DNA from 3 places in the Paenibacillus sp. FSL K6-0276 genome. Region 3 is predicted to be linked to each of the others. Evidence: predicted binding sites of a transcription regulator. Region 3 holds the regulator's gene; each other region holds the start of a gene.
What was found. The regulator LexA, encoded in region 3, represses DNA repair genes until DNA is damaged. The targets are predictions, from matches to a motif close to CGAACATATGTTCG.
Positions count from the first base shown of each region.

Region 1: a site for LexA is predicted at 1,364-1,377, ahead of recA (recombinase RecA). Genes of this name have one in related genera too.
Region 2: a site for LexA is predicted at 826-839, ahead of MHH52_RS21690 (ImmA/IrrE family metallo-endopeptidase). Genes of this name have one in related genera too.

Region 1 is NZ_CP150276.1:3,730,173-3,732,447, forward strand. It holds gene MHH52_RS17540 (RecX family transcriptional regulator) at 1-123, opposite strand, end outside; gene recA (recombinase RecA) at 233-1,294, opposite strand; gene MHH52_RS17550 (competence/damage-inducible protein A) at 1,595-2,275, opposite strand, start outside.
Region 2 is NZ_CP150276.1:4,580,794-4,583,068, reverse strand. It holds gene MHH52_RS21695 (hypothetical protein) at 13-174, opposite strand; gene MHH52_RS21690 (ImmA/IrrE family metallo-endopeptidase) at 254-796, opposite strand; gene MHH52_RS21685 (YjfB family protein) at 945-1,121, opposite strand; gene MHH52_RS21680 (YjcZ family sporulation protein) at 1,271-1,417, shown strand; gene MHH52_RS21675 (NucA/NucB deoxyribonuclease domain-containing protein) at 1,506-1,937, opposite strand; gene MHH52_RS21670 (cytidine deaminase) at 2,045-2,275, shown strand, end outside.
Region 3 is NZ_CP150276.1:3,335,344-3,337,618, reverse strand. It holds gene MHH52_RS15800 (hypothetical protein) at 1-8, opposite strand, end outside; gene MHH52_RS15795 (L,D-transpeptidase) at 156-494, opposite strand; gene lexA (transcriptional repressor LexA) at 767-1,393, opposite strand; gene MHH52_RS15785 (LysM peptidoglycan-binding domain-containing protein) at 1,689-2,102, shown strand; gene MHH52_RS15780 (DUF896 domain-containing protein) at 2,212-2,275, shown strand, end outside.

The sequences.
Region 1 (2,275 bases), 390 kb from region 3:
GTGGTCCGATTTCTTCTGACGCTCTACCTTAGTAATTTCTAAAAGTTCACCATCAGGAAAATCAGATAGGACCTGTTCGTCCTGCGCTTCAGATTCAAAATCCATATCCAGTTGTATTACCATAGTGGCTTGTCACCTCGTAGCTATATCAGTTGTGTTCTTTCATTCATTGCACTTTTAAGAAAAGACACCCTGCAACAATCAATCACAGGGCGTCCTATTTCTTAATAAATTATTCTATTTCGAGAAGCAGCTTTTCTTCTTCTTGTTCTGCAATGAGTTCTGCTTCATTCGGTGCAGCAACAATAGTGGACAAATTACTTGCTTCACGGATCTTGTTCTCAATGATGAGTGCAATATCTTGATGTTCCTTCAAAAACTGTTTGGCATTCTCACGTCCTTGACCCAGACGTTCGCCCTCATAGGAATACCATGCACCGCTCTTATTCACGATGTCCATTTCAGTACCGATATCTACAAGACTTCCTTCTCTGGAAATCCCTTCACCATACATGATATCAACATCTGCTTGCTTAAATGGAGGTGCTACCTTATTCTTCACAATCTTGATCTTTGTGCGGTTACCTACGACGTCGTTACCCATTTTAATACTTTCGACACGACGTACATCCAACCGTACGGAAGAGTAGAATTTCAGCGCCCGACCACCCGGAGTTGTCTCAGGGTTACCGAACATAACACCAATTTTCTCACGAAGCTGGTTAATAAAGATAGCAATCGTATTCGATTTGCTAATGGCACCTGATAGCTTCCGAAGCGCTTGAGACATCAAGCGAGCCTGCAACCCGACGTGAGAGTCACCCATATCGCCTTCAATTTCGGCTTTAGGAACCAAAGCGGCAACGGAGTCAACGACAATAATGTCTACAGCGCCACTACGAACAAGTGCTTCAGCAATCTCAAGTGCCTGTTCACCCGTATCCGGTTGGGAAAGCAACAATTCGTCGATGTTTACGCCCAAGTTACGTGCATACTTCGGATCGAGCGCATGCTCAGCATCGATAAATGCGGCTTGTCCTCCATGTTTTTGCACTTCTGCAATAGCATGAAGAGCAACAGTTGTTTTACCGGAGGATTCTGGTCCGTACACTTCAATAATACGTCCCTTTGGAAGTCCGCCTATACCTAACGCAATATCAAGTGCCAAAGATCCGCTAGGTACAACTTCCACTTGCATATGAGTGGATTCTCCCAGTTTCATGATCGAACCTTTACCAAATTGTTTTTCTATTTGACGAAGCGCCATATCAAGCGCTGCACGACGATCTGACAATCAGACCACTTCCTTCACTGTTTATAATAATATAATAACGTGTTTTTGAGGTCTTGCCAAGCTTTTTTTCGAACATACATTCGTTTTTTTTGTCTTCGACGTTAATTATCCCTTTTATTGTAAGCCTCCCTCCGGATATAGAAGTTAACTAATTTCTTCACTTCACCGGACATCAACGACTTATGATCATAACCGAAAATAGTGATCAAAATCTCTGCAGATATACAAAAAACCGCAGCAAAGAAATCTCAGTGCCACGGTTCTTCCGTATGTTTCAATTATAACTGGGCTAATCTCCCATTACAAGTCTGAACCCTCAAGAGGTGTCTCCACCTTGCGTTCCTCAAGTCTGCGCCATAATCGATACAGCAGAGCTTTAACAGTACGTAGTCGGATATTTTCACGTGTACCTTTAAGATTAAGCTCATATACCTCTGTCTTACGCCCCCGTTCAGCTAGGCCAATAAATACAAGTCCAACTGGTTTACGTTCAGAATACCCTGGTCCTGCTACACCTGTTACAGATAAACCGAAATCGCTGTCCGCGATCATTCTCACCTGATCAGCTAATACCTCGGCAACTTCACGACTAACCGCCCCAGGAGCATCTGGTCCCTCCAAAAAGGCACTTGGCACATTCAGAAGTTTTTTCTTTAAGTCGTTCGAATAACAGACGATTCCTCCTGCAAACATTGAAGCACTGCCTGGGATGTTGGTTATACTCTCCATCAGCAAACCTCCGGTGCAACTCTCAGCCGCACTTAAAGTCAGACCTGCATCCGCCATCCAATCCACAATCAATTGCTCCAGTGGCACATCAATATTCGCATACAAATGATCTGGTAAAATCTCTTTGATTTGTTTCTCCAGAACCTCCAGCTTTTTGAAAGCTTCATGCTCGGAAGGCGCTTTTGTCGAAATACGGACGGTTACCTCTCCCTCTTTAGCATATGGAGCTATTGTTGGATCCGTCTGACTATG
Region 2 (2,275 bases), 1.2 Mb from region 3:
AATGATCCTTCTTCAGTCGTCTTTGGGTTCTTGCAATAAAATGGAGAAGGTCCCCGTTTCATGATCCACTTCAATCGATTCAATCCCAACAAAATCCGGAATTTCGGGGTGAACTGCATCTACGTTATAATCTGGATGAGTCATCAATAATTCAATTACTTTAATGGCTTCCATATCGTTCCCCCTTACGAGAAATTCCACCATAATTATTAATGGACCTTCATTGCGACTAAGCTTATTATCCCCGCAGTCATTATTGAATATGTGTTAATCGCTCTTCGTTTCTTCCCATCACGGCCAATAATTGCCCCTGAAATACACGTCTCTGGATTTGATCAATCCGTTGCAAAGCGAGCTCGCTAGGAACTTGAAATTCTGCTGCAAGATAGGTGATAGCTTCTTCCCGTTGTTCAGGTAATGTCATGCGGGAGATCATGGAGTATGGCATAGCTGCGTATAGAATAAAACGCTCGGATTCATCCTCCTGTGCCCGCGTAAAATGCTCTGGCATCAATGTATGATTGTTACCATGGCGGAGCAGGTGACAGAGCTCATGGAGAAATTCCAGCCGCTGCAGACTAGCTGGAAGCCGGTTGTCGATAAACATGCTGTACATCCCTGCAGACGCTTCAATGCTCTTGCTTCTTACATCCAAATAATGAACCCAAATATTAAGACGCTCTGCAATATAAGCAATCGAAATTTGCGAAGGATGATTAAGGTTCAAGCGCTTGTATAAATCTTCCGTCCACTTCTCCAGCGCAGTCATTTGATAATATGATTTTATGTTTATCATCTCATTCACCTCATCCACATTAAGTTATAGGATCGTATGTTCGCATAAATGTACAAAAGAAAAGCCCGAAGGGCTATGTAGAGCAAAAAGTATAAAGAAAAAGGACATATAAGAACTAGTGTTCTTATATGTCCTTAGCATAAAGCAATTAAACACTAATATCAAGTGTTTTTCCTAAATTAGGAGCGACGCTTTTCCCTAGCATTTCCACCATCGCTTGGCTCTGGGTTTCCGCCTGATTTTTAGCAATATTCATGACCTGTATCCCAACATTTTGAGCTAAGGATGCTTGACTCATTGCCATTGATAATGCAGCTATATCCATATCGCACCTCCTTCGTGTATATCCTGTTTATCGACCCTGTCCATTCAATTCATTAGGTGAATAGCATTTGTTTGCCAATTCGCCCAAACGGCTTATCTCCTTTTTACATATCTTGTGCTGTAGTCATTAATCATTAGGAGGAATTGAACATGGGAATGGAACATTGTGGTTGTAACGTAGGTCCTGTAGTAAGTCCAGCATCAGTAGGTCCGGTATGTAGTCCTTTTACTTCAACAGGAGCTATTCTGGTACTCTTTATCTTGCTGGTTATCATCACTAAAGCTTGCTTTTTCTAAGCTAGCTAATGCACATTGTAGCCCCATCCGGCGTATGCCGGATGGGGCTTTTCTTTTGAAGCATAGTTCTCATTTGTCAGCCGAGTTATTATTTGAACATAAATTCTACGCGGGTTCCATCCGCATAAACTTCTAGCTGATTACCAACCCAGCTTCCTGCACCGCGGTTATCTTTGGGGGTTATGTATTCAATGTCGGCACCTTTGCCGCCTTCATCACACATGGCCATTGGCCATTCATCGCGGTCGTACCCTTTTTTGGTGGGGATCCCTTTTAAGGATTCTTTGCGGTTCTCTTCAGCCTGCTCACGGTTAATGGTGCACGTGGCGGATTCCCCTTTGGCAATCGCATCCTGAATATGCTTGGCGGTCTCAGGATAACGATCCGATGGGAAGGTCAGCTGAACAACTTCTGAATCGGATGTAGACGAGGGGGCTGCCGGGTCTCCGTTCTGTTCAAACCAGTAACCGCTCAAGGCAAGTAACACAACAATGATGAGACTGGTGATAAATTTCTGTATTTTCAAATCTGCTCCTCCTTTTTTGGAACTTAAAATAGTATATCTTATATCATAATGTAGTGCGATTTAATATACTTAGAAAAAATAAGAGGAGGACGGAATTGTATATGGAGTATTTGATTACAATAGAAGATCAGACGCTTATAGCCTCTGCTAAAGATATTATTACTAGACGTTATGAATGGGAAAGACACCATGTAGGAGCGGCGCTCCGTACTAAGACGGGGGAGATCTTTACAGCGGTACATGTAGAAGCTAGCATGGGGCGGATAACAGTCTGTGCAGAAGCGATGGTCATTGGAAAAGCGATATCCGAAGGCTACAAGGAATTTGATACG
Region 3 (2,275 bases):
TTGTTCAAAACTAAACACTTCCTTTCAATTTGAAATCCTGTTAACAATATTCGACATATAACCACAAGATTCCTATTACGCCATCAAAAATACTTAATTACAAACACACCCCATCCATTGAACTATGATTGAGGCGTGTTTATCTATGGATAGATTTAATTCCTGATCGTTACTCGTGTTCCAATCGGAACAATCGCAGCTAGTGTTAACACATCCTCATTGTACATACGAATACAACCGTGGGAAACTTCGTGCCCTATGGATGCGGGATCGTTATTTCCATGTATCCCATAGTGAGGCTTAGATAGACCCATCCAAAAGACCCCAAACGGACCGCCTGGATCAGGCTGTTTGTTAATAATTGTGAAGTCACCGAGTGGTGATTGAGTTAACATTTTACCGATTCCGACTGGGAAGCCCCTGATCACAATGTCGTTATCAAGAAGATAAAGCATACGTTGCGTCAGATCAACTATTATTCGGTAATTTGGCATTGTGCAACACTCCTTTCTAATTAGGATATGAGCAGGACGCATAAACGGTTATTCATTAAAAATGGCCATTTTAGCCCATGGGAACAAATGTTCTGAACTTGATTGATGGAGTTAGATAACAGTAAAATAGCTGTTCTGCATTTGCAGAACAGCTATTTTAAAAATAAAAGAAAGTATATATTTTACGGTATACATTATCCTTATACTTCTCGTAGAAACGGATACCGTCCTTTAAAGGACGGTATCCGTTTTCGGTTGGTAGGAGTGCATACTTAGTGGATATCTCGAAATAATCCGATAACTCTGCCGAGAATGGTCACGCGATTAAGGCGAAGAGGCTCGTACGCCGGATTCTCCGGCTGAAGACGTATATGATCACGTTCTTTATAAAAGGTCTTAACGGTTGCTTCATCTTCTTCGGTCATAGCTACAACGATATCTCCGTTATCAGCCGTTTGTTGTTGGCGAACAATTACATAGTCACCATTCATAATCCCAGCTTCGACCATACTGTCACCTTGAACCGATAACATAAATACTTTGTTATCTCCAACATAGTGAGTTGGAAGCGGGAAGTAGTCTTCAATATTCTCAGTAGCAGTGATAGGAACCCCGGCGGTAACCTTACCTACGACAGGAATGCGAGCGACGGTTTGTGCGAAATGATGGACATTCTCGGAATCCTCTTGGCCAAGCAATTCTATCGCACGAGGCTTCGTTGGATCTCGACGGATAAGTCCCTTCTTCTCTAGCCGATCCAAATGACCGTGAACTGTGGAGCTGGAAGCAAGGCCAACAGCTTCTCCAATCTCCCGGACGGAAGGAGGATAACCCTTGCTGCGGACTTCGCTACGTATAAATTCCAGGATCGCCAGTTGGCGACTTGAAATCTTTGACATTGGAATCAACCCCATATAGTAATGTTTGGGAAAATTATAACATAGAACTACCGTTCGCACAAACATAAGTTCTAACTATTATAAATATTAATTCGAAAGAGTTAATAAATGGTAGTCTTGTATTGATTACGTTTCCTTCATCTAAATGATAAGAATGGTTCTTTATATGAATAATATGGTAAATATCAACCTCTGAAAAAAAGAGAACAATTGTTCTAAAATAGTATTGAACAAAACACATGTTCGTGTTATTATAATTTCAAAAGTAAGAACAAGTGTTTGGAGGATGATATTCATGTTAAAATACAGTACATACCGTAGCATCTACGATAAAGCCCCAGTGGTTGAATCTTTAGGAAATAATCCTATTCCCCGTTATTCAGCTCAGATTAAAGAGATTACAGAGCTTTTGCTTGAACGATTAATGCGTTTGTTCCGGAGAGATTTTGTTGTTAAACTGACATTGATCATTGTGCTCGTACTATCAGGACTTACAGTAGTAGGCAATGTATTTGCAGGATCTACTACTTTAATGAAGGATGAGAAGCGCGTAGTGGTTGAACGTGGAGATACACTTTGGAGTATTGCTCTTGAGAATAAACCTTCTGATATGAAGACGGCTGTATATATAGAAGGAATTAAAAAATCCAATGGCATTAAAGGTAGTCAGATTAATGCTGGAGATATTCTCACTTTACCTTTTTATTAATATTCTAAGAACATAATAAGAGGACATGAAGAGCTTGCAGGGAGTAAACCTTGACAAGCTCTTTTTCTCATGGCAGAGTTAGAATTAATTTATATGGGGAGGGAAAGTTTTGAATATTGATGAGTTGGTCGCGCGTATTAACGAATTGGCACGCAAACAGAAGAGCGTAGGCC